3 regions of the Candidatus Kuenenia sp. genome follow, and region 2 is predicted to be linked to each of the others. Evidence: riboswitches for the same ligand, from Rfam matches in the RefSeq annotation. Region 2 holds a riboswitch; each other region holds the start of a gene.
The links. Region 2 has a riboswitch for cyclic di-GMP ahead of M5U24_RS17700 (hypothetical protein). Riboswitches for the same ligand answer to the same signal wherever they lie in the genome.
Positions count from the first base shown of each region.

Region 1: it holds a riboswitch for cyclic di-GMP, as region 2 does, so the genes downstream of both, M5U24_RS08895 (peptidoglycan recognition family protein) here and M5U24_RS17700 (hypothetical protein) in region 2, are expected to answer to the same signal.
Region 3: it holds a riboswitch for cyclic di-GMP, as region 2 does, so the genes downstream of both, M5U24_RS16070 (DUF1559 domain-containing protein) here and M5U24_RS17700 (hypothetical protein) in region 2, are expected to answer to the same signal.

Region 1 is NZ_JAOSKF010000018.1:95,196-97,465, reverse strand. Features, by position in the region: gene M5U24_RS08900 (4Fe-4S binding protein) at 1-636, shown strand, start outside; cyclic di-GMP riboswitch class I at 874-1,030, shown strand; gene M5U24_RS08895 (peptidoglycan recognition family protein) at 1,111-1,794, shown strand; gene M5U24_RS08890 (hypothetical protein) at 1,932-2,270, shown strand, end outside.
Region 2 is NZ_JAOSKF010000024.1:114,866-117,135, reverse strand. Features, by position in the region: gene M5U24_RS17705 (sigma-54 dependent transcriptional regulator) at 1-212, opposite strand, end outside; cyclic di-GMP riboswitch class I at 1,146-1,230, shown strand; gene M5U24_RS17700 (hypothetical protein) at 1,326-1,784, shown strand; gene M5U24_RS17695 (diguanylate cyclase) at 1,765-2,270, shown strand, end outside.
Region 3 is NZ_JAOSKF010000022.1:231,845-234,114, reverse strand. Features, by position in the region: gene M5U24_RS16090 (hypothetical protein) at 16-141, opposite strand; gene M5U24_RS16085 (hypothetical protein) at 175-468, opposite strand; gene M5U24_RS16080 (type II secretion system protein) at 458-643, opposite strand; gene M5U24_RS16075 (hypothetical protein) at 767-1,030, opposite strand; gene M5U24_RS16070 (DUF1559 domain-containing protein) at 1,017-1,400, opposite strand; cyclic di-GMP riboswitch class I at 1,780-1,873, opposite strand; gene amrS (AmmeMemoRadiSam system radical SAM enzyme) at 2,241-2,270, shown strand, end outside.

The DNA of each region.
Region 1 (2,270 bases), on a different contig from region 2:
GTCTTCACAAAAGACCGTGCGGGTATTGGGATACCATTAGGCAACAGGGCGTCTTTGTTTGAAAATTACTTGTGTGTATGGAATGATGTGTATTGCATAAAGGTAGCGCCATGGGAGGGCAGTATTTCTGGCGGAGAAATTACTTCTTTTGGTAAATCCATTATCGATTTAATGCCCTACAAAAAAGAAATCCTCCCCGATATAGTACGTTATTTGCCGGAGGATTCTCTTGTGAAAGAAAGCCTGAAATTTTTTCACGAAAAGATCATTCTGGATAATATCTATATATCCGATAATTTTATTGAAGAAAATGTATTTCATTTAAGCAAACAGACGGACGCCCTTATCGCAGAATACAAAACGAGGGAAGAGACCGCCCCTTTACTGCTACTGTTGATAAAATATCCAGACCGTGATGCGACATCAATCGCATTTGAAGCGGTGGTTCAGTTGTGGAGGTCATGGGGAGAAAAAGAGACGCACTCAAATGCCATCCATACCTTTCAAAACGAAAACGGATACTTTACCTCATGGTTGCAGGAAAAACATCTTCTGTCAGCAACATTTCTTTCCCAAAAAAAGGAAGAGGGTGAAGAATTGCTTCGCCGTGTACTGCAAAATGATAAAATCAAATAAAGGACTCGAGCGGTCGGCAATCTACAATCGGCTTTCAATAGAGGCCAGAGGTCGGAGGTCAGATGTCCGCGAAAAACTCTGACTTCTGAAATTGGCAATCGGCAAAATTGCAGATTGAGGGTTGCGCCTTGCGCTTTTCCCCCGGAGCTATTTATTTGACGCCGAATTAATTATTGACAAAAAAATGAATGATTTTATAATGTACTTACTAAAACAATAGCTCTTTTTTATAGTAACTATTGATAAAGGCAAACCAGTCGTGAGGCTGGGACGCAAAGCAAAGAGTCTTTAACTTATTCAGCGGCGCACAAAGCGTAAAACAAAAAATCCGCAGAAGGATGAAGAGAAAAATTTCGCGATACCGCTAAACAGTGAAGAAAGCCCTGCTACCGAATAAAAAACTGTATAACGTTTATTTTATTCCGTAGCAGGGCTTTTTTATTTATTACTATAGTGTGATTTAAAATGAATACAATGAGAAATCGTACATACGAAAAGATTATTCAATATGTGTCGTTAACAATGATTGTTGCGGCAGGAGGTATTATTGGCGCCTTGCCTCTTATTAGCAGCAGTTCCGCAGAGGTAAGAACGGTGATATCGGAAAGCGATATGCTGAGAGCGGCATTTGCACAAAAAATATCTCAGATTTGCGAGATAGATACAATAGATACAAAGGAAAGACCGTGGCAATATATTGTTATACACCATAGCGCTTCAGAGAAAGGAAATGCAACCCGGTTTGATACCTATCATAGAGAAAAGAAAGGGTGGAAGTATGGATTGGCATATCACTTTGTGATTGGCAATGGAACTCTTTCTGGCGATGGAGAAATAGAGGTAGGAAATCGCTGGAAGAACCAAATTCATGGCGCTCACACGGCAAATATGGATTGCAACCAGGTGGCGATAGGCATTTGCCTCGTGGGTGATTTTGAAAACGGCGGGAAACCTTCTGAGGATCAATTTGATTCGCTGGTTAGGTTGACCCGTTATCTTTCCTCGAAATATGACATCCCTTTATCGAACATCATATTACATAGCCAGGTTCATCAAAAAGGAACTGCATGCCCCGGTAAAAATTTCCCCATGGCTGAATTTAAGACGAGTTTAATTCAGTTTGCCTCTAACGAAATATCCCCTTCGCGAAAATCATAACCACAAAGCACATAAAGTTTAACCACAAAGGGCCTAGCGCGGCCTTTGGCCGCAACCAAAAAGGTGATTTTTAGTTTATTATAAAGTATAGTAGTATCCTCGTAAATAGTAATCAGACAATTTGGAGGACACTACTTATGAATAAGTTGATGGAATTATATCGAGACAGGATCGTGGGTGCAATAAGCGGTCTGGACAGGATTCGTTTTCGCGGGACATTGCGGTGGTTGGCCAGTGAGCGTGGGATGGGAACATTCATGAACCAAGCGAGAATTCTGCTTAAGGATTTTTCCGGTTGGGTCAATGGGCTTACGGCACAGGTGCGAGACAGTTGTGAATCGCGGGCGAAAGATTTGGGTATCGAGGTGCGGTATTTGATGAGCAGCGGTGTTGATAAGGAGAAGTTGGCTCGCCAGATCGCGGCGGATAAGAGGATTACGGAAGGTTCCATCTGCCTGTTGAGTGTGGTAGAGCCT
Region 2 (2,270 bases):
TTTATTTTTTCAATAAGTTCCACTCCATTTATATTGGGCAATCTCAAATCCAGCAGTATCAAATCCGGCATAAATGTATCCATTTTCTCCAGCGCTTCTTCGCAACTACCGGCGGCAATTGCTTCATAACCCTGCGCATCTAAAAACTCCCTGACAGAAAGCCTGATTGTTTCTTCGTCATCGACAATAAGAATTATACCTTTCGGCTTCATTTATTTATCCTTCCATTAAAAACAAACCGTTCAATGTCCCACGCATTATAAAACTTAATTTTTTTCCCGTAAAAAAATACTTTGAGTTCAGTATATCAAAACGTTTAATTTTTAAACACTACTAATCTTCCATTATCAACATCTGTTTAAAAATACGATTTCTCACACAATGTAGTATTTTTTTAAGAGGATACTTACACGTTTTTATAAAACTTATGCAAAATAATCAATTTCCGTGTATTCCGCGTGTTCCGTGGTTTAACTGGTTTTTATAAAACTTATGTACAAATTAAATCCCCTCAAGCTGAATAGTTACCAGAAACATTTAAATGATTATGTAGCGTTGTCGCAAATTTTATACCACTGTTTATAGCCATACTTTAATCAGCCTGATCTAAAAATTTGTAACAGTTTAGATTTTTGGAAAAACAAAAATGCTCGTTCCCAAGCTCCGCAGACTGGGTCAAATGGGCAATTTTATCCTATTTTACGACAGGCATTCTCCACTTTAATGGGAAAACAGCACTAAATAGGGTCGAAAACAGGCATAATGCGAAGAGTTGTCCCCACTTTTGAGACAATAAAGTTCATTTGACCCAGTCTGTCCGGCTTGGGAACGTAATTGCGTTGGAAGCTCTAGCTTCCATTTAGCCGGCAAGCGAAGCTTCGTGTATTATTCGATTCAAAAGAGGTTCCCAAATATCTTGGGTAACATACTGAAAAGCCTCCAAGCTGACATAATGGGTTCATTCCCTTTTCCATTCGAAGCTGGAGCTTCTCAAACAATCCCGTTCCCAAGCCGGAGCTTGGGAACGAGCGGTTTTTTTCATAGGACTAAAGTATTACAAAAATTTTGATACCGGTAAAAATAACTATTGAATAACCCGTGGTAATAATGTATATTTCCCGCTTTTAATACAAGATTCATGAAAATATCGATAAAGGCAAACCCTGAGCAATCAGGGGACGCAAAGTAAAAGGTCTTTACTTACAGTACAAAGATAGCCTTACTACCGATAAGTGCTGAATTATTCAGCCTTCGACAGTAAGATTTTTTTTGATTTTAGACATTACTGTGCTTTATTCTTACATGACTATTATGGTTATACGGCTATGGTTATACGGCTATGGTTATACGGCTATGGTTATACGGCTATGGTTATACGGCTATGGTTATACGGCTATGGTTATACGGCTGCGCGAAGCGCAGCCGTATACAGCACAGAGCTATCGCTTTCCGCCTTTGATTTATTTGAATGCACACAGATTCTTAGGTTCGGACAAATCACAGTAGCGAAAGCCAATACAAACTTTACGCTTCGTCTCGGCAAGTTCACACTCCGCACATATCTCTATCGTAACCACCTTCAGATTACACGCCTCAATAGTAACCAGCATGTCTGTTGTAAAGGCAAAACCCAACGTCTTTCTTATCATTCAGAACAAAGTGAGTTAAGTAGGATGGGCATTGCCCAACGAAAAACAAGCAATGCGAAAGAGTGTGTAATGTTTTTTCCCGTTCCAGCGCTCTCGCGTGGGAATGCAGGATCAGATGCCCTGTATCTCGAGTAATAATCCGGACTCAGAGCGTCCAAAACAATTTGTTGCCACGCAGAGCGCGGTAACAGGCAGAAAAGATAAACGTATCATGTTTTACACGTTAATAGAACAAATCCCATGTGCAGTAATTGTGACAGACATAAAGGGAACTATTGAATATGTAAATTCGCAATTTACTGAACTCACCGGCTATACCCGGGAAGAGGTTACAGGGGCAAATCCCCGCATACTGAAATCCGGCAGGACTGCTCCCGAAGAGTATAAACATTTGTGGGAAACAATTACCTCCGGCAAAAAATGGAAAGGGGTGTTTTGTAATAAGAAAAAAGACGGCAGTTTCTACTGGGAGAAGGCGTCTATTTCTCCCCTCATGAATGAGGAAGGAATGATAACACATTTTTTTGCGATAAAGGAAGATATAACAATACAAAAGCAAAATGAACAGCGGCATGAAATCCTGTATATACTGTCGAACATATTGATGGAGTCTGTTTCTGT
Region 3 (2,270 bases), on a different contig from region 2:
AAATCCGGAAAATCATTACGGTGCTATGTAGGTATCAGTACCATTCCCCGTACCGGAATAAATATCATCATACGTTGAACCATTGTAATATCCGCAGGTGGTAGTGCCTTTCCATTCCACATGTCCATCTAAATATAACACATTCTGTCCCGTCTCATTATGATTGTCTGAACGTCAGGTAGTGCTTGTTCCCTGAGCATCTGCGGCTATGATTACGCCCGGGTCATCTTCCAGTGTGTGGGTGTAGTCATAGCCGTAACTGCAACCGGCAGTGGTAAATGAAGTATTTGGGGACAAAATGTCCGATACCGCCGTCAGATTCAGATTATTCGCTTCGCTAACGTCGCTATCGCCTGGGCAACGAAAGATTTTTCGCTCAATTATATATTTATTGTATAATGTGCCGAGCGATTCCATGCCCGTGCTTCCTCCGGCCGGAAATGCCCCATCCTGATCATTAGCATACATTCGAAGCGCCAGCAATATGCTTCAGGTTTGATGCACACTGCGTTCTACGTGCGGATTCCCGCGCCTTTCCCAAAACCGGCAAGAGGATAGATACCAGAATGCCAATAATTGCAATTACTACCAGCAATTCGATTAATGTAAAACCAGAAATCCCCCGGGTTTTTAATTTGAACATGGCAAGTATCTCATGAAAATGAAGGTGGATTGTAATTGACACCCTTGAACAAGTAATAAAAAAGGGCAATATCCATTATGAATATCACCCTTTTTAAAGTAATACTATTTTGAAAAGCGTCACTTACTGTGCTATATATGTATCTGTCCCTGTTACATCAGCAACATCTGCGTAAATATCATCATATGTCGAACCATTATAATATCCACAAGTTGTCGTGCCCTTCCATTCCACATGACCATCGAGGTACAGCACATTTTGCCCGGTTTCATTATGATTGCTAGAAAGACCACTTGTGGAGGTTCCTTGTTTATCCGCTGCCAGCGCAACACCAGGATCATCTGCTGCCGTGTGATTATCATCATAACCATAACTACAAGTAGCCATCGCTAAATGTTGTATTGGCAGTTGTAATTGTATCTGCAGGTTTTAATCCTAAAATGGCATCCTCTGTCACATCACTATCACTTGGGCAACGAAATATTTTTCTGTCAGTAATATATGTATTAAACAATTGTCCCAAGGAAGTCATACCTGTACCCTTATTGGGAAAAGCTTCACCATTATCATTGGCAAACATATTCAGCGCCAGTCCAATCTGTTTCAAATTTGATGCGCATTGCGTCTTTCGTGCCGATTCACGCGCCTTACCAAGCACCGGCAGCAGTATACCGGCAAGGATGCCGATAATGGCAATTACCACCAGCAGCTCAATCAGGGTAAAACCCGCATTCCTCCACTTTCTAAGTTTTAACATTTGTACTCTCCCATTAAAAAAAGTTGTTTAAGACAACACCATCACAAAATACATCGAATCGGCGCCTAAACGTAAAAAATATACTCATCCCTTATCTTCGTGTTAAAAAAATGCCACCGTTCGTATATCTCAATCTGTTTTTTTACCTTCTTTATTCAAAAAAAAAGACCCAAAACCATAGTAATGCAAAAGGCTTGGGTCTTTATTATAATGCACGTTTACCAGAAGCACTTTGTTAAGATTTCCCGATAATTTTCTATAAGTCTTAAGCATTTTCAGTATTATGCGCTACAATCTGCTTGTGATCTCTGCAATATGGTGAAAGCGTAATGAATGGCCCGAAAATTCTTATCCTTCTCACAAAGTGCGAACATCTCAATTCGGCAACCTGGCAATCTTTACGTATAAAGAACTCACGCTTAAGACCCATGGCTTTGCGTCCCAAACTTGCGGTTGGTTTGCCTTTTTCAATCGATGAAATATTCGGCGGTACTGTACCACAAAGAAAATAAATGTCAATTATTATTTCCATTAAGATAGAGCAAAAACATTTTTTCCCGGTATTATACTATTACGGTGTATAAACCTTTCGTGTATTATGGTTAAAATCTTTTTGGTTACGGAGTTGCGGAGCTTTTGTTATATTTAATTTTGTATTCATGCCATTGCAGGTATTTTGTTATACTTATGCAAAAAGTAAATGGGAAGAATGGCCTTTTTTTCGTTATCACAATAAAGAAAAAACAATATCGCTGGAAATTTTTTCGTAATAAGATATACACTGCAAATAAACAAAGAGTCGTTTATTCCCTATAATAAAGTATGGGAGGTTGATATAACATGCGTGAAGCAATGTTTTATGAAAAACTC